2 linked regions of the Ammoniphilus sp. CFH 90114 genome follow. The protein of the gene in region 1 interacts with the protein of each later gene in a pairwise test. Links are inferred from orthologs where the notes say so. Each region holds a gene or a part of one and is shown on either strand. Other genes may lie near its edges. The genes, in order: yhbY and rho.

Region 1 (10,494 bases):
TTGCGATAAGCTCTACGGCTGCCACAGGAGGGACCCCTGTCTGCCAAACCGTAGCCTGGAATCCGGTCTTTTTAAATACTTCATCATGATTGGCCATGGTATAAACGTAAAGTTCTTTACTCCGATCTCCTTTTGTTCCTCTAACCAGTGCTCCGACACAGGAGTATCCATGAATCTTTCCTGCCAAATCTGTGGGCTTTGGCATCGTCGTAACCACCACATCGCGAGGAATCACTTCCGCTCCGTTCACTTCAATAACTTCGTCACTGTCTAATCCAAGATAAGCCAGAACCTTGAGAGTATTCACAAAGTCAGGGTGAAGGGCATACTTAAAATCAACATACTTGCATCCCTTCCATTTTCCTATTGTCTCACCTAATGTCGTTACTTCTTCATGTTCTACATTGTAGCAATCCAACCAACCGATCGGTTCTGGAAATTCAAATTCTTCTTTATTAAAAAACGGATCAGGAAAAAATTGTTCCCCAAGCTCTGCGGTCCAATAGTTAGGTTTTGCTAAGCACTCTTTGATTGCGGTTTGCGGACTGAAGTAAGCACAGAATCCATCATAATCTACAACAGAATTATCTCCATCTCGTATCATTATGGATTCGACAGTATCTAATTGATCTACGGCATACCTTGCGGCAATATTGGAAAATCCAGGATCACACCCAATACCCATGATTCCCAATATGCCTTTCTTTTTAAATAACGGATCCCAATCCAACTGCTCCAACAACCACTTGGGGCCATTTGAGGCCATATCGATATAATGGGTTCGGGTTTCAAGACAAGCCTTCATAACTTGAATATTGTAATCAGGCAATCCGGCATGAATAAGGACATCGGCTTCTCTGGTTACCTCCATTACACTTTCGATCTTACTCGCATCTACCCGATGAACCTTAATTGTTGTTCCTGTCACTGACCTTAGTTTCTTTGCAAACCTCTCAGCGCAATCCACAGATATATCACCAAGAATGAGTGTCTTTACGTTTGGTTTCTTTGATAATTCTGCCGCACAGACTTGCCCCACGCCACCGACACCGAGTACTACCACTCTCAACAGGTCGTCCTCCTTAGGAATTGTAAAATCAAGTTTTAAATTCGCTGTCTGAATAACCACCTATTTCGCCCAATAGATATTCTTCTCGTAGTCATCTCCTCCCTTACCTCTTTTAAGCACCTAAAAATCCCCCTACTCTAAAATATGCTGGCACCTAGAGAAATAGGTCACCATGGCTTGACATGTTAACGAGAAAAAAGAAAGACCCAAGCACACGGCCTGAGTCTGTTCCTATGTTCTTACTTTTGACTTAGCTTTAGAGCCTGGTCTAAGTCGAATAAAAGATCATCTACGGTTTCTAAGCCGATAGACAAGCGAACCATATCTGGAGTAACCCCAGCTCTACGCTGGCTCTCTTCGTCTAACTGCTGATGTGTTGTACTGGCTGGATGAATAACCAATGACTTCGCGTCTCCTACGTTAGCTAAGTGGGAGAAGAGCTGCAAGCTGTTGATAAACTTCTTCCCTTCTTCTAAACCACCCTTAAGACCAAAGGTAAAGATCGAACCTGCTCCTTTTGGCAGATACTTCTTCGCTAAGGCATAATACGGGTTGGTTTCTAGTCCTGGATAGTTGACCCATGAAACCAATTCGTGTTGTTCTAGGAATTCCGCTACCCTCTTCGCGTTCTCTACATGTCTCTCCATACGTAAATGAAGGGTCTCTAGACCTTGAAGGAAGAGGAAAGAATTGAATGGCGCCACAGCTGCTCCGATATCGCGCAATAGGGTTACTCTTGCCTTAATAATGTAAGCTAAAGGTCCAAGAGCTTGAGTATAGACTAACCCATGATAACTAGCATCCGGTTCAGTGAGCAGTGGAAACTTGCCATTCGTCCAATCAAATTTTCCAGCGTCTATAATAACACCGCCTATAGACGTACCATGTCCGCCGATAAATTTAGTTGCGGAGTGAACTACAATATCCGCTCCATGTTCAATAGGTCGGCACAAGTAAGGTGATGCAAACGTATTATCCACAATTAATGGAACACCATGATCATGTGCAATAGCAGCTACCTTCTCAATATCAGCAACATTAATACGTGGGTTTCCAATCGTTTCAATAAAGACGGCCTTCGTCTTGTCATTGAATTTAGCAATAAAATCTTCCGGCTGATCGATGTCAGCAAATTGAACCTTAATCCCTAGCTTAGGAAGAGTATGAGCAAATAAAGCATATGTACCACCGTATAAGCTGCTAGAAGCTATAATCTCATCACCCGCCTGAGCAATGTTAAGAATAGAGTACGTGATAGCAGCCTGTCCTGAAGATGTGGCTAATGCACCCACTCCACCTTCTAACTGGGCGATACGTTGTTCGAATACATCTTGTGTTGGGTTCATAATGCGAGTATAGATATTGCCGAATTCCTTCAACGCGAATAAATTGGCGGCATGATCCGTATCGTTAAAAACATAGGAAGAAGTTTGATAGATAGGAACAGCCCTAGAATTCGTGGCAGGATCAGGCTTCTGTCCCCCATGTAAAGCAATTGTCTCAAATCCCAATTTACGCTCTTGTGTCATCTCCCATTCCTCCTCGGACAAAATCTCTGTAATTAAGTTGATCATACGTTTTGAAATCCGATCTGTCAACTATGTTTTTCAACTAATCAGAATTCATCATCATCACCTTACGCTAATAAGATCTTTTACCCTTTCCAATGACTTTTCTCCAATTCCGGTCACCTTTGTAAGATCACTTTCTTTTTGAAACTTTCCATGCTTGTCCCGGTAATCTACAATCGCCGCAGCCTTTACGCCTCCGATACCTGGCAGGGTGGTTAATTCCTCAACCGTGGCTGCATTAATATTTATTTTGGGTTTAGCCCCACTCATCCTTTCTTCTGTTATTTCTACTGGAGGATGTTCTCCCTTCATGGGCACATACACGAGTTCTCCATCTTGAAGTCGCTTTGCCAGATTTACGCCACGGGTCTCTGCGTCTGGCTTGAATCCCCCGCTTCGTTCGATAGCTAAATAAACTCGCGCATCCTCTGTTAGTTCATAAACTCCAGGATGGACAACGGCTCCCTTCACATCCACCCAGATCATCGTTTCATCAGGGATGGGTTCTAATTCTTCCTGCCCTGCCTGCTTCGACTCATCTTCTACAGAATAGGGAGAAAAAGGAACAGGTTCATCATCTTGTCCTATACGCCAGACGTAAAATAGTAAACTAACTAGTAATAATACGGCTATGGCAGCTAGAGCAGCAAGCTTCTTTTCACGGGTGGTCCAACTTAACATATCAGACTCCTTACTAGTAAAATCAAGTGGATTAGCTTGTATTATGGGGTGGGTTTCATTATAATCGAATAGCATAAAGAGGAATGGGGGTAGACATTCATGAGTGTCCATCATGAAATTTCGAAGAAGGTTAATCAAACCGTAAGCCTTGTAGAATCTTATAAGAACTTAGATAGAAAGAGAGAACAAGAAATCAGCAAGGTTCTCGAAAAGGCAAAAAACGGGGAAGAATACTCAGTAGAGGCTATTAATAAGGTAACAGAGGAAATTAATCAATTTGCTCTTAAGCATCATCTCCCAACTCGTAAAAGGGTCACGAAGCAAATGGTCCTAGATCTAGTTAGCCAAAACTAGTATAACGCAAGGTCTTCCTACGATTCAATACTCTATACATAAAGCTCTCTGCAAATTAACGTATGGAATAACCCTGTTCGTCATAGATATAGGGTATATATTGACATACGGGAGGAATTTATCATGCGTGTCGGCTTTATCGGAACAGGGAGTATGGGAAGTATCCTGCTTGAATCGTTTATGTCAACAGGCGCTCTTCATCCTGATCAAGTCATCTGCAGCAATCGCACAAGGGAAAAAGCTCTAAGAATTGCAGAGAATTACCCTGGGCTCTGCGTAGCTAGCAATAACATCCAGGTTGTAAGGGAAGCTGAAGTCATTTTCTTATGCGTTAAGCCTCTGGAATTTAAAAAGGTATTCGATGAAGTGGGTCCATATGTCAAACCTAATCACTTGATTATATCCATTACGAGTCCTATTCTGCTCGCGGACCTAGAAAAGCAGTTACCCTGCAGTGTAGCGAAAATTATCCCTAGCATCACCAATTCCGTTCAAGCAGGAGCTTCACTCATGATGTTTGGAAGCCGCTGCAGTGAGGAAGAACGACAATTACTTCGGGAACTCTTCTCTAAGATTAGTACTCCCCTGGAGATTGATGAATCCAACACACGAGTTTCTTCTGATATTGTGAGTTGTGGCCCTGCCTTTATGAGTTATCTGCTACAGCGCTTTATTTCCGCTGCAGTAGAGGAAACTGGAATCAGCCGTGAGCAGGCAACATTCTTAGCAAGTCACATGATTGTGGGATTAGCTGACTTAATTTCTAAAGGACCCTTTGATTTAGAGACCCTCCAACAAAGAGTGGTTGTTCCTGGAGGGGTTACAGGAGCCGGCTTACAGGCCTTAGAGAATATAGGGGATGTATTTAATCAAGTATTTATAAATACTCATCGCAAGTACCACACAGACCTAGAGGAAGTCGCCCATATGTTCTATCACGAAAACAAATAAAGGCTAATCCCAGAGAGTCAAAGAAGACTTTCTGGGATTAGCCTTTTTTAATTCCCTCTTTTTTGGAATACTAATATCAAAAAGGAGTTGAACTGGACTTGATACGTTTACAGTTAAAAAATGACGCTATGCTATCCATGTTCTTTGATGATATTCGGGGTGGCAAATCTTCTTTTTCTCCCCAATCGGAAGGTATGCATGCTACGATTTCTGACCAAGAGTTTGATGCTTTTCTAAAAGCAAATAACCTTATCACCTATCATAACACCTTAAAGGGGTATGAGGATGGAGCTGTATACGGAGAATTCGAAGCTGACTAACAAAAAGAAAAATCCGCTTCTCCCCGGACGCTTAAGAATTTTAATTTGAATAGGATATAGCAGGTGATTGCCGAATGTCCCTGCTATATCAGCTCTCCCATAAGAATCAACGAGCAGTTCCCTTATTAGGATCAAAGATTAAAGAGCGACTTGAAAAAAGTCCGGAATATGAGAATTTGATTATCCTTTGTATCGGCACAGACCGTTGCACCGGAGATTGCCTTGGACCTTTAGTTGGCATGCTATTAGAAAAACAAAATCTCATCTATCCTGAAGTATGGGGAACCCTTGAAAAACCCGTACATGCCCTTAATCTAAAGGAGGCCGTTCATAAGCTTGCCCTGCAACCTAATCCGCTCGTTATTGCTGTTGATGCTTGTCTCGGTTTATCCCAGCATGTGGGTGATGTTCAAGTGGTTGATGGACCCTTGCGACCTGGGCTTGGTGTAAAGAAGGTCCTGCCTTCTGTCGGTGATTTTCACATCAAGGGAATTGTTAATGCCAGTGGTTTCCTCGATTCTATCGTCCTGCAAAACACACGTCTTCATACTGTCATGCAGATGGCCCAAGTAATATCTGATTCCATTCTATATGCCTTAAAAAACTAAAAGAGGCTGGACCTTAAGGTCAGCCCTCTTATTTTGTTTTTACTGCAGCATAAAAGATTCTTTCACTTTGTTCTTCCGGTGCTTCATCTGTAAAGTCAGCTGTACAACTTAGCAAGTCAAATCCAGCTGTCTTAAGACACTTTACAATTTCCTCATGACTATATCCCTTTTGAACATGGACTTCCTCAAACCGCTTATACAATGGGCCCTCTCGCACAAAAATCGTTAACTCATGTGTAACCAAAGATCCCTCTTCTAAATAGCACTGCCATATGTAAGCAATATCCTCTTCCGTTAGCGTGAAGGTATGATCACCAAACACATGATTAATTTTATAGAGAGAATGAACATCGAACAAAAATAGACCGCCCGGCTTAAGGGCATGATGCACTCTCTGGAAGGTTTCTAGAACAGCACCCGGCTCCGTCAGATAGTTTAGGGAATCACAAAAGCATACTACAGCATCCACTGTCATAGGAATCTCTAGTTCACTCATATCCTGGTGGAGCAGTTGAATCGGTACGCCTTTTTCCTTCGCTTTATTATAGGTCACAGCCAGCATTTCTTCAGATAAGTCTACCCCGGTAACCTCATATCCCAATTCAGCAAAGGGAATAGAAATTGAGCCTGTACCACAAGCTAAATCGATGATCTTCTTCGGCGATGTTTCCTTCCACATCTTTTCCGCGTACTGAATCCATAACTCATACGGAACTTCTGTCATTAATTGATCATAGACTTGAGCTAAATGTTGATAGCTAGTGAACACCGACAATACCTGCATCTCCCCAAATTCGTTCTATATTATAATATTCACGCTCATCTTTATGGAAAATGTGGACGACTACATCCCCTAAGTCCACGAGGACCCATCTGGCATCATCGTACCCCTCCACTCCTTTAATTTCGATACCTAGCTCATTCATTCTCTTTTTCAATTCAGAAGTAAGAGCTTGGACTTGGGTGGAAGAATTCCCGTGACAGATAACAAAATAATCCGCAATTACAGAAAGTCCTTGAATATCTAAGATCAGTACATTACCTGCCTTTTTATCTTCTACAATCTCGGCAGATTTCTTCGCAATTTCAAGTACCGTCATGTCTCACGACTCCTTTCCTTCCTGGTTCAGTTGATAGACAATATCATTATATGTTTCAAGTGTTAAGGGGTAGATACGTTTACGCTGTTTAACCAAAAAGATAATCGTATTCCCCATAGCCTTCGCTATGGCTTTATTCAAATCCTGAACAGCCAACTCCCGTACTTCGTCTACTCCTGGAAAATGCCTTCCCGGCTCGATATAATCCGCTAGCCATAATATCTTTTCTAACAAACTCATCCCAGGGCGGCCTGAAGTATGGTATCGTATGGCATCTAAGACCATAGGATCCTGGATTTTAAGGTCTCTTTGCACAACATACGCCCCTACTGGTGCATGCCACAATTCTTTATCGAACTCTAGAAGATCAGCAGGAATCGTGTCATTCTGCTCAACCATGATTTCCTTCATTCTTTCTTTGTCCCAGTATTTGCAATAATCATGTAAAATCCCTGCCAAGTAGGCTTGTTCCTTATCCGCTCCATACCGTTGAGCAAGCAGGACTGCCGTATCGGCAACCCCTATCGTATGATTAAACCGATGCTCTGTCATCTGGGTCTTTACTTGTTCAAGTAATAATTCAGGATTCATACAACCGATTCTCCTCAATATATCTTTCAACCTCTTCTGTCACCATAAAGCGAATCGAGCCTCCGATTCGTCTATGATTGCGGATATACGTTGATGATAACTCCATCTGCGGCATACTGACGATGATAACGTGGTGTTCAGAGAACTCATTATTAGGCAGGTACCCAGGGCGATGAACTCCTACAAACTGAACAAGATGCACCAATTCATCAATTCGATGCCAGTTCGGCAAGTAATCGATCATATCTCCTCCAATAATAAAGAAGAACTCACACTCTGGAAACTCCTTCCTAAGGAGAAGTACCGTATCTATCGTGTAAGAGGGACCTGGACGTTCCAATTCAAATGAGCTCAGCTCAAAATAAGGAATTTTCTCTATAGCCAATTCGACCATCTTTACTCGATGGAGTGAATCTGAGACGGTACTTCCTTCCTTATGAGGAGGAATATGAGCCGGCATAAACCAAACCTGGTCAAGTTTAAGCTGTTGACAAACTTGATCTGCCACCATCATATGGACGACATGAATAGGGTCAAACGTTCCCCCCATGATTCCAATCTTCATAAGCTCTTAAGTGGGAAGCACGATCGATTTATGTTCACGAGATTCTTTGTACAATACGACAGTTCGGCCAATCAATTGCACAAGTTCAGCATTTGCTCCCTCAGATAACCTTTCGGCCACTTCGTTCTTATCTTCACCGCAAGTATCTAAAATAGATACCTTAATTAATTCACGCACCTCTAAGGCTTCTTCAATTTGTTTAATTAAGTTCTCATTTACTCCACCTTTTCCCACTTGAAAAATTGGGGTTAAGTGGTGAGCTTCTGCACGCAAAAAACGCTTCTGCTTTCCGGTTAGCATCCCTTTCACTCCTTTTACCTTATATTCTTTTACTTGCTCTTAAGCTTTTTCAGGACGGTTTCTTTCATCACATCTATTGGAGCATCGCATTGGGTCCATAACGCAAAAGCCAATGCCCCCTGTTGGATGAACATTCCCATTCCATTATGAGTCTTTGCACCTATCATTTTGGCTTCCTTAAGCAGCTTGGTTTCTAAAGGATTATAGATCAGATCACTTACTAACAAACCTTTATGGAGATACTCTCCAGGAATTGGTAGGACATCCACTTCTGGATACATTCCGATAGAAGTCGTGTTAATTAACAGATCTGTTTCAGCAAATTGTTGGGCATTTAAATCATTCAACTGGATGGCTGAAGCATCGGTATGTTTTTTCAGATGAGCAGCCAGCTCTTCGGCCTTTTCTTGACTGCGATTAGCTACGACGATTTGCTGGACCCCATGCCTAGCCAAAGAGACAGCAACAGCTCGGGCAGCACCACCAGCCCCAATCATAAGAACGCGTTTCCCTTTCAATTGAACACCGGTTTCCTCAAGTAAGGACAACACAAAACCTTGTCCATCTGTATTATACCCAATCAACCTTCCGTCTTGATTCACAATGGTATTTACAGCGCCGATTTCCCTTGCCTCATCGTCAATTTCATCCAAGTATTTCATTACCTCAACCTTATGCGGAATGGTGACATTGATTCCTCTAAACCCTAACGCCCTTATTCCTCTAACAGCTTCGGGCAAGTTCTCCTTGGAAATAGCAAAAGCAGCATAAGCATAATTAAGCTCTAAGTATTTAAAGGCTGCATTATGCATATCCGGTGACATAGATTGGCTAACTGGATTACCAAACAGCCCTGTCATAACGGTTTGATTATTCATGGTTATCCCCCTCTCCCCTTGATCCTATATGAGAGAATTTCGCAACACAACAGAGACCCCAACAGGTACGTGCACATCAACCCAGGCACCTGTTTGTCCAGGAGTGATCCAACCGAGTCCAGAGATCACGATATCTTTCTTTTCCCCTGGAGGAATCTTAAAGGATACCCTCCGCAAGGGAGGCAAGTTTTTGGCTTTTTCACCTGTTGGAGGTGAAAGAATGTCAGTCCCTAAATGCGTCTGGTAGAGCTCATCAGCCTTTTCTAATTTGGTACGATGAATCGAGATTCTATTGGAGGCATAGACAACGAATGATTGCTTTTCTCCCCGTACAAAGTCGATACGCGCCATTCCTCCGAAAAACAAAGTTTGCTTATCGTTTAATTGATACACCTTAGGATTTATCGCCTTATCAGGTGAGATCAGCTTTAAGTCCTCTGGATCTACCATATGTACAATCTGATCACGATTGATTATTCCCGGAGTATCAAATAAGGAGGTTTGATCATCGATGGGAATTTCAATCATATCAAGAGTAGTACCAGGGAACCTTGAGGTGGTCAGTTCATCTTCACCCCCACCATACTCCTTAAGAAGACGGTTGATTAAGCTAGACTTTCCCACATTGGTAGCTCCTACAACGAACACATCTTGACGTTTTCGGTATGTAGACATCGCTTCCACTAATCGGTCGATCCCCGTTCCTTTTTGGGCACTGCAAAGGACCACATCCACAGGTTTTAACCCTAATTGTTTAGCCTCATATTTCATCCAATTGACCAGACGATTTGCATTAATTGCTTTAGGCAATAAGTCAAGTTTATTCCCTACTAATAGTATCGGGTTTTTTCCCACAAACCGATGAAGCCCTTTTAGCCAGCTTCCATTAAAATCAAAAATATCAACCACTTTAACGACGAGTGCCTTGGTATTCCCGATTTGGTTTAAGATGCGCACAAAGTCATCATCATCCATCGAGACTTGAGCTACTTCATTATAGTGCTTGATTCGAAAACAGCGCTGACATATAATTTTTTCTTTCGCTAATGCGCCTGTTGGAACATATCCCGGTCTCTTAGGATCATCCACTTGGATGACTACTCCGCAGCCAGCACAATGTCTTGTATCAACAATCGATTCCATTTTGTTAATCCTCCCAAGTTATCAGCCCTTTTTTCCTCATCCAAGAAAGAGCAATTCGTTCCAATTGTCGGTTAAATCGGGTAAAAAAGCCATCCGTTTGGGCGACTGGTACCACTAAGATGGTATACAGTCCTAACCGATTACCTCCCAATACATCGGTAAACATCTGATCGCCAATCACGACAATCTCTTCAGGCGAAAGATCTAACCTTCTCATGGCATCCTGAAATGGAGTTCGAGTTGGTTTTTTTGCAGCATGAATATACGGAATTCCCAGAGGATCCGCAAAAGCGGATACTCGAATGCGATTATTGTTGGATACAACAATGACCTGAAAGCCCTCCTCCTTCAAATGGTTTAACC
Region 2 (17,502 bases), on another replicon or contig:
AATTTGTTTATCTGTGCTCTGTAAAGTATGATATCATATCGATAGGCTAACTTATGAATCACACAAAGGAAAGAGGCCTTACTATGAACCTTATGTTCCCTGGTCGCCCTCACTTGAGTTGGGCCATCCCCATCCTTTATTTCCTCCCTATCATCAATCATATTTCGCTCAGTCCAACCTACAAAATTTTTTGGCTGTTGCATCTTATCCCGGCCATGTTCCTCACTTTTTATTATGGGTTACGTGGCGGACTCATCGGTGCAAGCCTCTCCCTCGTCCTCTGTTCCCTAACGGAGTTTCTTTATTACAACTTGGGTGTAGCCTATACATACGAAAACATTTATTCTCTAATTGTCTATAACTCCGTTAACTTTATGATTTCTATTGGAATGGGCTTTCTAACCGATCGACTAAAAAAACAACAACAAGAAATTAAGAATATCAATCAGGTATTACTAGAGAGTAACCAAAGACTAAAACAGAATGAAGAAAAAATCCGCCATTTAGCTTACTACGACTCTTTAACAGGGCTGCCTAACCGACATTATTTTCAAGAACAATTAAAAGAGAAATTAGATGCTATTGACGAACAGGTAGATCAACAGATTGCTGTCATGATAGTCGACTTAGACCGTTTCAAAGTCATTAACGACACTCTAGGTCACGAATTCGGAGACCTGCTTCTTCGGCAAGTTGCTCACCGATTAACCAGCAGTCTTGGGAACGATGAGATTATATGTCGTCAGGGCGGCGATGAGTTCTTTATCCTTTTGGGAGATACTTCTGCTGAAGAAACAAAATTGAGAGCGGAACATATACTGTGGAGCATTTCCTTTCCTTATATGATTAATGATCACGAACTTTACGTCACACCTAGTATCGGAATTAGCTTTTACCCCCAAGACGGTACAAGCTCTGATGAGTTGCTTAAGCATGCTGATTCTGCCCTGTATAGAGCCAAAGAATTAGGAAAAAACCGTTATCACTTCTTTACGGAAGACATGGATGGACAGAACAGTAAAAGATTACAGTTGGAGAGCGGATTAAGAAGAGCCTTAGATAAAAAAGAATTCAAAGTATATTATCAACCGAAGGTAGATATTCGCACGGGTGAATGGATCGCTACAGAGGCCCTATTGCGTTGGAATCATACGAAATTAGGTGCGATTCCCCCCGATCAATTTATTCCACTTGCTGAAGAGACTGGGTTAATCGTACCCATAGGCGAGTGGGTCATAAGAGAGGCTTGCAAGCAAAATAAGAAATGGCAGGATGAAGGATATGGCCCCCTTACCGTGTGTGTGAATATATCAACCCGTCAGTTTCTTCAGGATCGCCTCTTACGTGTCATTGAGTCAGCATTAGAAGAGTCTGGACTCCCTCCACAATATCTAAACTTAGAAATCACCGAATCTGTAGCTATGACGGATGTGGACCGTTGTATCGAGAAGTTAAACCAATTAAGAAGTTTGGGTGTCAGGCTATCGTTAGATGATTTTGGGACAGGGTTCTCTTCCCTAAGCTATCTAAAAAGATTTCCCATTGATATACTTAAAATTGACCAATCGTTTATACAAGATATGTTGAGGGACACACAAGACGCTGCTATTGTTCGTACAATTATTAATGTGGCACTCAACCTTAACTTGATCGTTACAGCAGAAGGAGTCGAAACAAGCGATCATCTTGAGTTCCTCGCTAATGAGGGCTGCCAGGAAGCCCAGGGATATTACTTTAGCCGACCGCTTCCAGCCTATGAGTTAGAAGAGAAATTGCCAAAGAAGCCTGTCAGTCTATGACTGCAGGCTTCTCTTTCCTTCTCCGATCACGATTCTTTGGATCCCAGCTAAGTCTTTAATGATCTCAGTTCTGGCGATCATACCACTTTCCTGTAATAGCTTTTCTACTTCTTGCGCTTGTCCCATCCCTACCTCGAACGCGACCAAGCCTTCCCATCGCAATACCCCTGAAAGGCCATCACATATTCTACGATAAAAGTCTAGACCGTCCATTCCGCCATCCAGGGCTCGCATCGGTTCATGATCTTTAACCTGAACATCAAGCTCTAGGACATCCTGTGTGGGAATATAGGGTGGATTCGATACCAAGATATCCACAGGCTCTGGTAATGGACTTAACAGATCTCCCTTAAGAAAGGAAATTCGATCAACTACTCCATGTACTTCACTGTTCTTTCTGGCCGTATCCAGTGATTCCTGCGCAATATCCACAGCGTACATTTTCCATGTTGAGTGAACAGCTAAGGTTACCGCAATGGCCCCACTGCCTGTTCCAATATCAGCAACCGAAAGACGAGCTTGTGGATTACGTCTTCTCAGCACTTCTTCCACTAGAATTTCCGTCTCAGGACGCGGAATGAGAACAGAGGGATTAACCTTAAAGGTCAGCCCATAAAACTCCTGTTCCCCCGTAAGATATTGGATGGGAGTTCCTTGAACTCTTATCTTTACCAAACTCTCGACCTCAGCCCACTGACGTTCAGTAATGGTCTCCTCCATGCCAAGAAAGAATTGTGTACGATCCCAGTTCAGAACGTGACGAATCATAATTTCGGCTAAAAAGCGGTTGTCCTCTAATGACTCCATAAACGAAGAAGCCCTTCTCAGGGCTTCTCTAACTGTCATACTGTTCATGATTATAGACCTTCTGCGTTTTGCATCAATTCTGCTTGTTCTTCTACAACTAGAGCATTAATAATCTCATCTAGCTCACCGTTCAAGATATAATCAAGCTTATGCAACGTTAATCCAATGCGATGATCTGTAACTCGGCTCTGCGGGAAATTGTACGTACGAATACGTTCACTTCGGTCTCCCGTTCCCACTTTGCTCTTACGAATTTCACCGTATTCCGCTGCCTTCTTCTGCTGCTCTAGATCATACAAGCGTGCTCTTAGAACGCGAAGCGCTTTATCCTTATTGGAGTGCTGTGACTTCTCATCCTGACAGCTAACCATGATCCCTGTTGGAACATGCAATACACGGACGGCAGACTTCGTCGTATTAACACTCTGTCCACCCGCTCCACTAGAACAGAAGGTATCAATTCGAATGTCTTTATCGTGAATCTCAACTTCAAGATCTTCTACTTCTGGAAGCACAGCGACTGTGGCAGTCGACGTATGAATCCGTCCACCAGATTCGGTAGTAGGAATACGCTGTACACGGTGTGCACCGCTCTCGAACTTCAGCTTGCTATAAGCTCCTTTACCCTTCACGGCAAAAATAACTTCCTTAAAACCACCTAGATCATTATAGCTTGCTTCCATAATCTCGGTCTTGAATCCTGCTTTTTCTGCGAAACGAGTATACATACGGTAAAGGTCACCAGCAAATAGTGCTGCTTCATCTCCACCTGCCGCTCCACGAATCTCGACGATCACGTTCTTATCATCATTCGGATCCTTCGGCAACAATAAGACATGGATCTGCTGCTCAAGCTCTTCCTTGCGCTCAGTCAATTCATCAATTTCCATCTTGACCATCTCGCGCATCTCATCATCGAGCTTCTCATCAAGCATGGCTTTCGCATCTTTCAACTGGGCAGTTACAGATTTATATTCACGGTAGGTTTGAACCGTCTCTTCCATGTCCGATTGTTCTTTTGAATAATCTCGAAGCTTAGACGGATCGTTCATTATATCGGGATCACATAGTAACTCGGTTAATTTCTCGTAACGTTCTTCTACTGCTTCCAAACGATCAAACACAGCAGTTCACCTCTAACTTATTTTCACTTAGAACATTATAATTATAATGATTATTATGTAGCATGTCAAAGGAATGTGTAAATCTATACGCCTAAAATTGAAAAAGCGGGGCCATCCCCGACTTTGTACAAATTATCTCATTGGTTGTTACTTTGACTTGGGCTCAACGGACATATGATATCTTATTTTATCTAAAACACCTTCAACGGAGCTTTTATCGGACATGGAGTTCCTTATTCCCTTAATAATGGTGACACCAAGCTGTATTTTAAAGAAATAACGCATCTCCTGTCCGTTTTAACTGCAATTCAATCGATTTTGGCCCTGATAACGCACCCGATGTCCGCTAACCACTGAGGATGACTAAAAGGAAATCAGATAATGAAATAACCCGGAATAATCCGGGCTATCTCACGTCCACATCTATTCGATATCGAGGCATTTTGAACTGTACACGTTGATAAACAGTGGCTTTTACAGCTGCAACATCCACTCCCTCTTCTAAGTCGAGGTTAACGTGAGCGGTTCCACCATTAAGATTAACCCTTGCATCCTCTACCCCTTGTACCATAGATGCAATCTCAGCCATAATCTGAGCATCGGCATCTAAGTTGTACAAGTCATTAGTTCCAGTAACTAAATTGGGATTCAAATCAGCTGGAACAAAGTCGTTCTTAAACCCTTTGTCATCATCATAAAATCCCGAAGGGTTATGGTAAGCATTATTAGGAGTATAATTCGCTACTCCAAACTTGCGGTTTTGATCCGGGCCAGCGGCAGGAGAACAAGCAGCAGAAACCAACATCACCAGGCAGAGCATAAAGGCATAATATAGAGTTTTACGTTGCAAGAGTGACACCTCCCTCGTTTCTTAGGGTATCCTTAAGTCCGATGGTTCTCTCTGCAAACTTTTTTCCACTAACCTCTGTCCCCAATTCATATCTTATCCACAGCTCCATGGCGATACCTGCCACATAAGATTCGTCAAAATTAAAAACAGCCCAATTCCCACCTAATGGGGAATGAGCTGTTTATCTGCGGCTTTAAGTTTGTGGCGGGTGATAATAATGCTTTCTACATACACTGCTGTACGTCTCTTCTCCGCCGATCTCAATGGTCTCCCCTGAGTATACGGGTTGGCCTTCTTTATACTTCAAAATATGTGTTGCCTTCTTATTGCAATAGACACACACGGTTTTAATTTCTTCAATTTTATCCGCTTCACAAAGAATCGCACGGGAGCCTTCGAATAATTGATTTTTAAAATCCTTCAACAATCCGTACACAATTACCGGGATATTTAACTTATCCACAATGTGAGTAAGTTGAACGACATGAGCAGCACTTAGAAATTGACCCTCGTCGACCAACACACAATGCGGAAGCTCCTGTTGACTACTCGTTATTGCATATAGGTCAGTATCTTCATGAATCGCGATGGCCACTCGACTAATCCCAACTCTTGAAGCGACTTTTCCTACTCCATAACGATCATCAATCGCTGGAGTAAAAACCAAGACACGCTTCCCGGACTGCTCATAGTTGTGTGCAACGGTTAACAGCTGAATGGACTTCGAAGCATTCATTGCACCATAACGAAAATACAATTGAGCCATACAGATGTCTCCTTGAGTACAAAATAAAGCGGGCAGGAAACCCTGCCCGCTTGCTCTCGGTATGGAATTAGATACCGTATTTTTTCTTAAACTTGTCCACACGTCCGCCTGCATCTACAAACTTCTGCTTACCTGTATAGAAAGGATGGCACTCAGAGCAGATTTCAACGCGAAGGTTTTCTTTTACAGATCCTGTTTCGAACTCGTTTCCACAAGCGCAAGTAACCTTAGTCACTTTATAATTAGGATGGATTGCTGGTTTCATTCTTTTCACCTCTTTCCGCCCTGATCCTATCTGTAGACCAGAGTACAAATTAAACACAATTGTCATTATAACATGGGAAAATTCCCTTTTCAACTGGCATTATCTCCTACGGAGAGGAAAATCTTTCGGAGGGATATGCGTATACGAACCAATTACCACATCAGGAAGCTCTTCTTGATAAATTTCAATCGCTTGCTTCATTCCGAAGATTTCTCCTTGAGGTTTTGGGATCATCTCTAGATAGCTGTCTGGGTCAATATTCAGATTCCTTAACTGGATCAACCGAACTCCAGAACGTCGAATGAATTCAATCATCGCTTCCATCTCTTCCTCTCGGTCAAACACTCCCGGGAAGCAAAGATAGTTAATGGACGTATAGACCCCTTTATCTGCACAGTATCGAAGAGACTTCTCTACATTCAGCAGATTATACCCACGCGGTTTATAGTACGCATTGTAATGCTCATCTATCGCACTAATCGTACTAACACGGATCAAATCTAAACCCGAATCTACAATCGCTTTGATATGATCGGTTAAACCAGCATTTGTATTCATATTAATATAGCCTATGGATGTCTCCGCACGGACCCTTCGAATGGCTTCCGTAATAAGAGCCGCTTGGGTAGAAGGCTCCCCTTCGCAACCTTGACCAAAGCTAATAATGCTCTCAGGCGTCTTCAGGTGATGCTTCATGACCTCCACTAGCTCTTCAATCGTCGGCTTAAAATTCATTCGGGTTTGTGGAGCTACAAAACCGGATTCCTCAGGCTGTTCAGAAATACAGCCATAACAACCGGCATTACAGGAATAGGAAACAGGTATTCCCCCTTCCCATCGATTGAGGAAGGTATTCGACGCCGTTAAGCATTCATATTCCAATGCACAGTTCGATAGGTGCTTCATGACGCGATTGTCTGGATATTCATCCAGCATCTCGCCTACCTTCACCTTTACTTCCTCATAAGAACAATGGGCCGGATTCCACTTGTAATGCTCATCACTCTGACGAGCAGCAACGTAAAATCCGTCATCCTTCCACACGACTGCCGTGTAACCGAAGAGAGGAAACTTATAGTCTCGATCGGTCTTCATATATCCAGGCAGCATAAGTCGGGTAAATCCCTGAGGCAGAAGCGCGCCGACTGCTGTTGCCTCTTCTAGAGCTGTCATCTCACCCGTATCCGGATCCATTCCAATCGGTCTGGTATTCGGCAGGCTGACTAAGGTAGCCCCCTCTGGCAGGGCAATAAGCTCTTCCTCTAAGATTTCCAACAGACTCTCCCCACTCCTAGCCACAGCTAGCAGGTCAGGATGGTCGTAGACTTGTCCGTTTTTATCGGCATACACAAGATTCATGCAAAATACTCCTTTTGGCTTCTGCTATGCTGTCGTGGAAGCAGTTCGACTGGAACGTCCTTGCGGCTGGAACTTCTCGATCGCTTCCAAGAACTCTAGGTTGGTTTTGGTTTCGCCAATTTTTCTTAAGAACATATCGGTAAATTCCGGATGCTCGGACATCGTCTTGCGCATGGTCCAGATCTTTTCCAATTCGAACTTAGATAACAATAACTCCTCACGGCGAGTTCCCGAACGTCGGATATCAATAGCAGGATAAATTCGCCGTTCTGCCAATTTACGGTCAAGATGCAGCTCCATATTTCCTGTACCTTTGAACTCTTCGTAAATCACGTCATCCATCCGCGAACCTGTCTCAACAAGAGCCGTCGCTAGGATGGTCAAGCTTCCGCCTTCTTCAATGTTACGAGCGGATCCAAAGAAACGCTTAGGACGGTGGAAAGCAGCAGGATCAATCCCCCCAGAAAGCGTACGACCACTTGGTGGGATAACTAGATTGTAGGCCCGTGCGAGACGTGTGATACTATCCATAAGAATAACGACATCTTTCTTATGCTCAACCAAGCGCTGGGCACGTTCCAAAACAAGCTCTGCTACTTTAATGTGGTTTTCAGGAAGTTCATCAAAGGTAGAAGCCACCACTTCCGCTTTCACGGATCGTTGCATATCGGTTACTTCCTCTGGACGTTCATCAATTAATAAGACGAACAATTCAATATCTGGATGATTTTCTGCGATACTATTCGCAATTTCCTTTAACAAAACCGTCTTCCCTGCTTTAGGCGGCGCTACAATAAGACCGCGCTGTCCTAGACCGACAGGAGCTAAAAGATCGATAACTCTTGAAGATAAACGATCAGGTGAGGTTTCCAATACAAGCTTCTTTTGGGGATAGAGAGGTGTTAGGGCAGGAAAATGAAGCCGTTCCGAAGCGATTTCGGGATCTTCACCATTGACAGCCTCTACATGCAATAAGCCGAAATAGCGTTCGTTTTCTTTCGGGGGTCTAACTTTACCGGAAACCTTGTCCCCAGTACGCAGATCAAACCTGCGGATCTGTGAAGCAGATATATAAATATCCTCTGCGCTTGGCAAATAGTTGATCGGTCGAAGGAAACCGTATCCGTCTGCCAGGATTTCCAATACCCCTTCCATAAACATAAAGCCGCTTTTTTCTGCTTGAGCCCGCAGAATCGCAAAAATCAGTTCTTTCTTTTTCATGGTCCCATAATACGATATCTGGAATTGCTTAGCTAGCTTGTACAAATCCGTTAATTTCTTCTCTTCTAATTCCGCTAAATGCATGTCCATATGCTAGAATTAACACCAACTTTCAGTTCCAATTTCATGATATATCCTATGTCTATAAGATCTATTATAGCCAACTAGGGATAGAATCGAAAAGTCCATAAACTATCCAACCATTATCCCCAGCTTCCTATCATTTTATTACATCACTAGACATTTTTCATAACAAGATTAGGCTTAAGCTCTAAACGATGCTGCCCTTCAACGAAACGGATCGTTCCCGTTTTCGCTCTCATCACAACGGAATGAGTCGTTGCTCTGTTTCCACTAAAGCGAACGCCGCGAAGGAATTCCCCATCTGTAACCCCGGTAGCAGCAAAGATGGCGTCATCACCTTTTACTAAATCTTCCATACGAAGAACCTGGTGAGGATCCACTAATCCCATTCGCTTGCATCGCTCGATCTCTTCTTCGTTCTGCGGAAGCAGACGACCTTGAATTTCTCCACCGAGACACTTCAAAGCAACAGCTGAAATTACGCCTTCTGGTGCACCGCCGGCCCCAAATAGAATATCCACACCTGTGTCCTGGAATGCCGTACTAATAGCCGCTGAAACATCGCCATCGGAGATCAACTTAATACGAACTCCAGCATCGCGAACCTCTTGAATAATCTTCTCATGACGAGGGCGATCTAAGATAATCGCTGTTAACTCACGAAGATCTTTCCCTTTACATTTGGCTACCGCCTCAAGGTTTTCACGGACTGTACGATCGATGTCAATCGCTCCTACACACTCTGGACCAACAGCAATCTTATCCATATACATATCTGGAGCATGCAGCAGATTTCCCTTATCTGCAACAGCAAGGACACTCATGGCGTTCCATAATCCCTTAGCTACAATGTTGGTACCTTCTAATGGATCTACAGCTACGTCAACAGAAGGTCCGAGACCAAGTCCGAGTTTTTCCCCGATATAAAGCATCGGAGCCTCATCCATCTCTCCTTCTCCAATCACGACCGTACCCACCATCGGTACAGAGTTAAACTCCGCACGCATAGCTGTCGTAGCGGCATCATCTGCTTCATCCTTTTTTCCAAAACCCATCCAACGCGCAGAGGCTAAGGCAGCCGCTTCTGTTACGCGCACTAATTCTAGTGATAAACTCCGTTCCATCTCCATCATCCTCTCTTATCTATCCTGTCGACCCTTACGGAATTAAGGATAACACATTAAACACTTTTCCGTTAAATATGATAGCACTTTTGAAGAAAATATGCCTATTATTCTTCCGTGCTTTCCTTCTGTTCACGCCAAATTTCTGCACCTAAGAACCGCAGCTTCTCTTCTAAAATATCATACCCTCGGTCAATGTGCTCGACTCCAGTAATTTCGGTGACTCCCTCAGCTGCAAGTGCTGCGACGATAAGGGCTGCTCCAGCTCTCAAGTCAGCCGCCTTTACGGTTGCCCCCTGCAATTGCTTCACGCCCTCGATGATAGCGGAACGTCCTTCTACCTTAATCTGCGCTCCCATACGAACTAACTCATCCACATGACGGAAGCGTGCAGTATAGATATTATCGGTTACCATGCTTGTCCCTTGTGCAAGGGTAAGCAACGCTGTCATAGGTTGCTGCAGATCAGTAGCAAAGCCCGGATAAGCTCCTGTTTTCACATCAATAGAACGATAAAATTTCTCTCCAATGACCCGAATAGACTCATCCTGTTCAATCACTTTTACACCCATCTCTTCTAGCTTCGCAGAGATTCCTTCAAGATGACGGGGGATCACCTGATCAATCACAACATCCCCTTGCGTTGCAGCAGCAGCAATCATATAAGTACCGGCTTCAATACGATCAGGAATAATCGAATGACGACATCCGCTGAGCTCTGACTTACCCGTAATTCGAATAACGTCCGTACCCGCCCCTTTAATCGAGGCACCCATAGATGACAGCAAGGTTGCTACATCAATGATCTCCGGCTCTTTAGCCGCGTTCTCAATAATGGTTGTGCCTTTTGCCCTTGAAGCAGCCAACATAATATTAATGGTTGCTCCTACACTGATAACATCAAGATAGATCTTATTTCCGATGAGCTCCTCAGCCACTAAGGAAAGCGCTCCATCACGAGATTCAATTTTTGTCCCCAGTGCTTCAAAACCTTTAATATGCTGATCAATTGGACGTGGACCTAAGTTACATCCTCCAGGCAGCCCAATGAATGCTTCGCCGAAACGTCCTAATAAAGCACCCATTAAATAATAGGAGGCTCTAAGCTTTTTTACTTTCCCGTTTGGAAGAGGCTTAGGTGCGATTCCGGTTGGATCCACATAAAGAGAATGGCCATCTAGCTCGACCTTAGCCCCTAGTTCTTTTAAGATCTCGATATAGATTTGTACATCATTAATTTTTGGAAGATTATCAATAATCGTCGGAGATTCAGCCAAGATGGTTGCAGGAATCAATGCGACGGCACTGTTTTTGGCTCCACTGATTGAAACTTTCCCCTTAAGCGGTATTCCGCCTTTAATGCACAGTTTCTCCATAATTGCCTCCCGCTCGGTTCTCTTCTCTGTTGTCTCTTTTTTGTGATCTTTTTGATTTGACAATAATTAGGTGAGGTTAAGGGATTGAGGTTGGAGTCTAGGAAACTTCTCTAATACAGGCTGACAGGAGGAAAAGCACCTTATATAAGGTGCTTTTTTTCTACTGTCGAAATTTATAGCTTGTTTGAGGTGCCCCATGGGCTCCAATTAACTTCTTATTTTTTTGCATTCTCCCAATCAGCCAAGAATTTTTCAATCCCTTGATCTGTTAAAGGATGCTTCAGCATCTGCTCAAACACCTTATGCGGGATAGTTGCGATATGAGCTCCCATTTTCGCTGCTTCTGTGACATGAATAGGATGACGAATACTCGCTGAGATAATCTCCGTCTCCAAACCATGAGCATTGAAAATGTCAACAATATCGGAGATCAGCAATAGCCCATCCTGACCGATATCATCTAGGCGCCCCAAGAACGGTGAAACATAAGTCGCACCAGCTCGAGCAGCCAGTAAGGCTTGATTAGCGGAAAAGACAAGCGTCACATTCGTCTTAATTTGTTTGCTTGCGAAATGCTTAACAGCCTTAAGACCTTCTGCTGTCATCGGAACCTTAATGACAATGTTCTTCGATAAAGAAGCCAGCTTTTCCCCTTCTTCAATCATGCCCTCTGCTTCTGTACTAATCACTTCAGCACTAATTGGGCCATCTACGATTTCAATGATCTCCTTGAGGTTCTCAATGAAATCCCGCCCTTCCTTAGCCACAAGAGAAGGATTGGTCGTAACTCCAGCCAGTACTCCCCAACTATTCACTTCACGGATTTCATTAACATTCGCCGTATCGATGAAAAATTTCATTGCGTTCCTCCTGGTTTGGTTTACGCTTGATTGCTGCTTCCGAATTCGCGCATCTTCGCTTTTACCGTTTCCTTAATCGTTTCGCGAGCAGGACCTAAGTATTTGCGTGGATCATACTCATTTGGCTTCTCAGCTAGAACCTTACGAACCGTTGCGGCAGATGCCATTTGGTTCTCGGTGTTTACATTGATTTTAGCTGTCCCTAAGGAAATCGCACGCCCAATATCCTTTGTTGGAATACCTGTTCCTCCGTGTAAAACTAAAGGTACACCTGTAAGCTTTTGGATCTCTTCCATACGGTCAAATCCTAGATTTGGCTCACCCTTGTAAGGTCCGTGAACAGATCCCAGAGCCGGAGCAAAGCAATCTACGCCTGTTTCGCGGACTAACTGATCACATTCAGCAGGTACCGCATAAGCAGCTTCCGCGTCATCAACAATCAAGTCGTCCTCTTGTCCACCAATGCGTCCTAATTCAGCTTCTACGGAAATTCCTAAGGTATGAGCAACATCTACAACCTTCTTCGTTAAGGCAATGTTCTCTTCAAGCGGATGATGGGATCCATCAATCATAACGGATGTAAATCCAGCGTACATCGCTTCAACGCATTTTTCGAAAGATGAACCGTGATCTAAGTGAATCGCTACGGGTACATTCACCTGGTACTCTTCCATAAGAGCCTTCACCATAGCGACAACCGTCTTGAATCCACCCATATAACGAGCAGCACCTTCACTGACTCCAAGGATTACTGGAGAGTTCTCTTCTTTCGCTGCTTGAAGAATGGCTTGGGTAAACTCTAGGTTATTCAAGTTAAACTGCCCTACAGCATACTTTCCTTCTACAGCTTTGTTCAGCATTTCTCTCATCGACACTAACGGCATGATCGATCCTCCTAAAAATGGTTCTTTCTTTAACAGGATGGGAAAGACATGTTGCTTTCCCAGGAGTTGTTCTTACACAGCCAATTGGCTCTTAACCGCCAATCTAAGTTCATCAATGTCAAACGGCTTGGTGAAATGGGTAATAGCGCCAAGTTCAGTGGCTTCCTTTATCATGTCCAGTTCACCGTATGCAGTCATCATGATAACCTTAATGCTCTTATCAATCTTTTTAATTTCCTTCAATATCTCGAGTCCATCCATCCCTGGGATCTTCATATCTAAGATTACCAAGTCAGGCGATTGCTTCGTCACAATGTCCAGAGCTTCCTTACCGTTGGCTGCTTGGAAGGTTTCGTACCCTTCCTTGCCAAACACTTCATAAAGAAGCACGCGAATTCCATACTGATCGTCTACAATAAGTACCTTGTTCTGAGACATACCTGCTGTTCCTCCTCTATGACGTGATTGGAAAACGAGTTCCATCTTTTTTTCTAAACACCATCTCTTACATTCGTCGTAGAGGTAGAAAATTCCTGCTAAAAAAATCTGAATTTATTGCTTTAATTGCTTAGAAGCTTGTACAAACTTACGGAATAACGGTTGTGGACGGTTCGGACGAGAGGTAAACTCCGGATGGAACTGTGTAGCCACATACCATGGATGATCCACAACTTCAATGCACTCTACTAAGCGTCCGTCAGGAGAAGTTCCACTGAAACGGAATCCAGCCTTCTTCATCTCTTCACGGTACTCATTGTTAAACTCGTAACGGTGACGATGGCGCTCGTAGATTAAGGTACTCTCGTAAGCATGATAAACTAAGCTTTCTTCTTCCACCTTGCAAGGAGAAAGGCCTAGACGCATCGTACCCCCAAGGTTTTCAATATCCTTTTGTTCTGGTAGCAAGTCAATGACCGGATACTTCGTATCAGGGTTAATCTCCGAACTGTTGGCTCCCTCGTATCCCAGGACGTGACGAGCATACTCTATGCAGGCAATTTGCATACCTAGGCAAATCCCAAGGAAAGGAACTTTATTCTCACGAGCAAAACGAGCAGCAGTAATCTTCCCTTCCACTCCGCGATCACCAAATCCGCCCGGTACTAAGATTCCGTCCACATCTCCCAACATTTCCTGAACGTTGTCCGGAGTTACCTCTTCGGCATCCACCCACTTGATATCTATATCTGTTCCATTATCAAATCCAGCATGGTATAAGGCTTCTGCTACGCTGAGATAAGCATCGTGAAGCGCTACATACTTACCAACAATGGCAATTCGAGTCGTATCTGTAAGATTCTTAACCTTACGGACTAACTCCTCCCACTCGGTCATATCCGGTTCGCCTGCCTGCAGACCCAAGTGTTTCACCACATAGTCATCTAAGCCTTGTTCCTTCATCATTAACGGAACTTCATATAGCGTCTCCGCATCGCGTGCTTCAATAACCGCCTTCGGATCGATATCGCAGAACAGTGCTAATTTATCCTTCATATCTTGAGAGAGAGGCTGCTCTGTTCGGCAAACCACGACATTCGGTTGAATTCCTAAGCTGCGAAGCTCTTTTACACTGTGCTGAGTAGGTTTCGTCTTTAATTCTCCTGCAGCAGAAAGATAAGGAATCAAGCTGCAGTGGATGTACATCACATTTTCCCGACCGATATCGCTCTTAATCTGACGAATCGCTTCTAAGAATGGTAAGCTCTCGATATCCCCTACCGTTCCCCCGATTTCCGTCAAGACCACATCCACATCTCCTGTACGTCCAGCACGGAACACTCTCTCTTTAATTTCATTCGTGATGTGTGGAATAACTTGAACCGTTCCACCTAGATAATCTCCACGGCGTTCCTTATTAATGACAGAAGAATAAATCTTCCCTGTTGTCACATTGCTGTTGGAATTCAGGTTAACATCGATAAAGCGCTCGTAGTGGCCCAAGTCCAAGTCCGTCTCTGCTCCGTCATCGGTAACAAAAACTTCTCCATGCTGATACGGACTCATTGTACCTGGATCAATGTTGATGTACGGATCTAGCTTCTGCATCGTGACCCGCAGTCCTCTGTTCTTAAGCAGTCGACCTAACGACGCTGCCGTAATACCCTTACCAAGAGAAGAAACAACTCCTCCCGTGACGAAAATGTACTTTGCCATAGCTACCCCTCTTTTCTGCATGATCCAACATGTCATTAGTTTCTATCTTTTGCAAGTTAAACAAAAAAAAAACAAAAGATACTCCCAAACCTCTAAGTCGGTAAGGGGCACTTTTGTTTCTTATTTCTTTCGATACCATTAATTAGCCCATCGAGAATTCTACATAAGGAAACAACTTGTTGTCAAGGAAAAATTAACTTAGGTTGAGCCTATTTATCGTCGTCCTCTTCGTCGACGTCATCTCCCTCTTCATCATCGGCAAATTCATCGTCGCCTTCCTCTTCGAACTCGCCATCTTCCTCTTCTTCAAATTCTAGGTCTTCTTCTTCTTCAACCTCTTCATCATCTACTTCTTCGTCTTCATCAGGATTATCGTAGTCCTCGATCTCTGTGAAATCTTCATCTGTAATTTCTTCATCATCGAAGCCATAATCATCGTCATCATCATCGATACCCTTCGCTCTTGCCAAGGCCTCAATGGATTCTTCAATCGCCTCTGTAGTGTACCACTTCTTGAGTCCCCATTCACCGGCGCTGATACAGATGAATCGGCCATCCAGGTTCATCTCCGTATATACTTGCGGAACAAGCTCCATTAGTTCTTCATCGGTAAGCCCCTTTAAGTTGGCTGCATCCTTAAAGATTTCCTTGTAGTTCATGGTCTTGCTTGCACGATCTAATACCTCGTAAGAAATATCTACAAGAGCAACTTCCTGCCATTTGTCCTGCTCTGTTTGATTTGCCAAGATCCGCACTTCCCTTCTAGAAAAAATTCTATTCATCTAGTATTCCTATTTTTATATAAAATAGTACTAGTGTCAAACATTTCCTCGCATCTTTTTCAGTTTTATGTATGGTACAATATCAAGTATATACAATAGAGTTGAAAAAGGAGTTACAATGACGTACAGCATATACTCTTCCATAGGCTCTACATTTGGTAAACTGCTCAAGGCAAAATCCAAGCCTATTATCCTGTCTAAGACTGTTTCCGAGCGACCTGCCCCCTTTCTTCAGGGCTTTGCTCCTGGTGCAACCACTATTAAAGCACTCGAAGAGGGTGTCATTGACGAGATCGCCGAAGATGTATTCGAGACGATTTTCACTCTTAGCTTAGATTATAAGGGACTAACCTATACCGTAACCATTAGCGAGGCCAAGGACTGCTGGATCCTGAAGGACATCCGTCACACAGGAAAAGTCATTCGGGAAACCTCTCGACCTCGTCCAACTAGCCCAAAGAAGAAGAAACCTGTATTAACCTTATCCTTTTTTCTTTTGATCCTGATTTCCGTCTCGGGCTATATTTATGAATTTAAATTGAATAAAGAACATGAACCGGAGTCTAATCCGACGGTATATGAGGCCTTTTCTTCTAAAGAGGAGCCAGAGTCTCAAGAGAACATCATTGAACCGCAAGAAGCCGAAGTTGACAAGCCCCTAAGCGACTGGGAAAAAGAAAAAGCTGAACTAGAAGCGAAGATTGCCTCCCTTCAACAAGAAAATGAAGAGCTGAAGAAGCAGTTGACAGAAGCGATACCCTTTACGTTCGAGCCCGGAATGAATGCCCTTCAACTGGCACAAGCTGTCCAGGACGCAGGTCTAGTAGCCAATGGACAGGAATTTAATGAGTCCCTTGTTAAGTTCGGTGCAATTGAACATCTTAGTCCGGGAACCTACCTTGTCGTACCCGGTTCTAGCCATGAGCAACTTATTGAAGTCTTCACCAGAGGGGTAATTAAGAAAATTAATTAGGGATTCCTACGTTCGCGGACATCAGGTACCTTATTTGGGTAAAAACGGCTTGGAATTAAGGTCAATCGGACATACGTTCCTTTATTTGTTAAAAACACGCGCTCTTTTACCTGTTTTGGAGCAAATAGCGGATTCTGTGTCCGGAAAAACTATCCACGAGAGGATTTCTAGGAAGATAAAGGTTCCTATGTCCGACTCATCCTTAGCCTACTCTTCCCCTTTTCTTTTTCTCCTTTTGGCAACAGGTTTATACAAAAGCTTGGCGCCCGCCAAGCTTTTTCCGTTACATATTCCTTCGATACTGCCCTCCTACTTCGTATAGAGCCTTCGTAATCTGGCCTAAGGAAGCCACTTTCACCGTCTCCATCAATTCCGCAAACAGATTCCCATTTGCACGAGCTGTGTTTTTCAAGCGTTCCAAAGCAGCCGGCGCCACATCTTTATGCTGTTCCCAGAAGGACCGAAGATTGCGAATTTGAGTTTCCTTTTCTTCTTCCGTAGAGCGAGCTAATTCAATCTCATAGGCACTTTCATCCGCAGTCGGATTAAAAAACGTGTTCACCCCGATAATCGGCAGCTCTCCCGTGTGCTTCTTGTGCTCATAAAAAAGAGATTCCTCTTGAATCTTCCCCCTCTGATATTGGGTTTCCATCGCACCTAAGACCCCTCCGCGATGATTGATCCGCTCAAACTCAGCCATCACGGCTTCCTCTACCAAGTCTGTAAGCTCATCGATAATGAACGACCCTTGCAGTGGATTCTCATTCTTCGCTAACCCGAACTCCTTATTAATAATCATCTGAATCGCCATAGCCCGTCGCACAGAATTTTCTGTTGGAGTTGTAACGGCTTCATCATAGGCATTCGTATGCAGCGAGTTGCAATTATCATAGATGGCAATCAACGCTTGCAGCGTTGTGCGGATATCATTAAAGTCCATTTCTTGGGCATGGAGGGATCGACCTGAAGTCTGAATATGGTACTTCAACTTTTGGCTTCGTTCATTCCCATTGTACTTGTGCTTCATCACAGTAGACCAGATTCGACGAGCGACACGCCCGAGTACAGTATACT

Evidence for each region.
Region 2: the proteins of yhbY (region 1) and rho interact in binary tests that used the Escherichia coli proteins (3 or more experiments, as listed by UniProt). The link is inferred for Ammoniphilus sp. CFH 90114 from one-to-one orthologs.

What each region holds. Positions count from the first base shown.
Region 1 is NZ_SDLI01000001.1:163,949-174,442, reverse strand. The notes cover bases 6,464-9,348. They hold yhbY (ribosome assembly RNA-binding protein YhbY), read right to left. Parts: upstream 8,111-9,348; coding sequence 7,817-8,110; downstream 6,464-7,816. Other genes in these bases: yqeH (ribosome biogenesis GTPase YqeH), read right to left, coding at 9,013-9,348; aroE (shikimate dehydrogenase), read right to left, coding at 8,140-8,988; EIZ39_RS00830 (nicotinate-nucleotide adenylyltransferase), read right to left, coding at 7,235-7,795; yqeK (bis(5'-nucleosyl)-tetraphosphatase (symmetrical) YqeK), read right to left, coding at 6,658-7,245; rsfS (ribosome silencing factor), read right to left, coding at 6,464-6,654. In the rest of the region: EIZ39_RS00880 (saccharopine dehydrogenase family protein), read right to left, coding at 1-1,063; EIZ39_RS00875 (homocysteine synthase), read right to left, coding at 1,309-2,598; EIZ39_RS00870 (helix-hairpin-helix domain-containing protein), read right to left, coding at 2,701-3,321; EIZ39_RS00865 (DUF2533 family protein), read left to right, coding at 3,421-3,675; late competence protein ComER, read left to right, coding at 3,799-4,626; EIZ39_RS00855 (hypothetical protein), read left to right, coding at 4,725-4,946; spore protease YyaC, read left to right, coding at 5,021-5,554; EIZ39_RS00845 (class I SAM-dependent DNA methyltransferase), read right to left, coding at 5,583-6,323; more of rsfS, read right to left, coding at 6,313-6,463; more of yqeH, read right to left, coding at 9,349-10,131; EIZ39_RS00810 (YqeG family HAD IIIA-type phosphatase), read right to left, coding at 10,136-10,494.
Region 2 is NZ_SDLI01000003.1:10,387-27,888, forward strand. The notes cover bases 6,136-9,132. They hold rho (transcription termination factor Rho), read right to left. Parts: upstream 8,276-9,132; coding sequence 6,995-8,275; downstream 6,136-6,994. Other genes in these bases: EIZ39_RS07780 (radical SAM family protein), read right to left, coding at 6,136-6,970; glpX (class II fructose-bisphosphatase), read right to left, coding at 8,428-9,132. In the rest of the region: EIZ39_RS07750 (putative bifunctional diguanylate cyclase/phosphodiesterase), read left to right, coding at 84-1,799; prmC (peptide chain release factor N(5)-glutamine methyltransferase), read right to left, coding at 1,794-2,654; prfA (peptide chain release factor 1), read right to left, coding at 2,657-3,730; EIZ39_RS07765 (hypothetical protein), read right to left, coding at 4,137-4,580; EIZ39_RS07770 (thymidine kinase), read right to left, coding at 4,774-5,346; rpmE (50S ribosomal protein L31), read right to left, coding at 5,414-5,611; more of EIZ39_RS07780, read right to left, coding at 5,711-6,135; more of glpX, read right to left, coding at 9,133-9,399; EIZ39_RS07795 (UDP-N-acetylglucosamine 1-carboxyvinyltransferase), read right to left, coding at 9,507-10,775; fsa (fructose-6-phosphate aldolase), read right to left, coding at 10,991-11,635; fba (class II fructose-1,6-bisphosphate aldolase), read right to left, coding at 11,656-12,519; EIZ39_RS07810 (response regulator), read right to left, coding at 12,592-12,957; EIZ39_RS07815 (CTP synthase), read right to left, coding at 13,072-14,673; rpoE (DNA-directed RNA polymerase subunit delta), read right to left, coding at 14,883-15,419; EIZ39_RS07825 (hypothetical protein), read left to right, coding at 15,574-16,428; fused isobutyryl-CoA mutase/GTPase IcmF, read right to left, coding at 16,712-17,502. UniProt on the Escherichia coli protein: Facilitates transcription termination by a mechanism that involves Rho binding to the nascent RNA, activation of Rho's RNA-dependent ATPase activity, and release of the mRNA from the DNA template.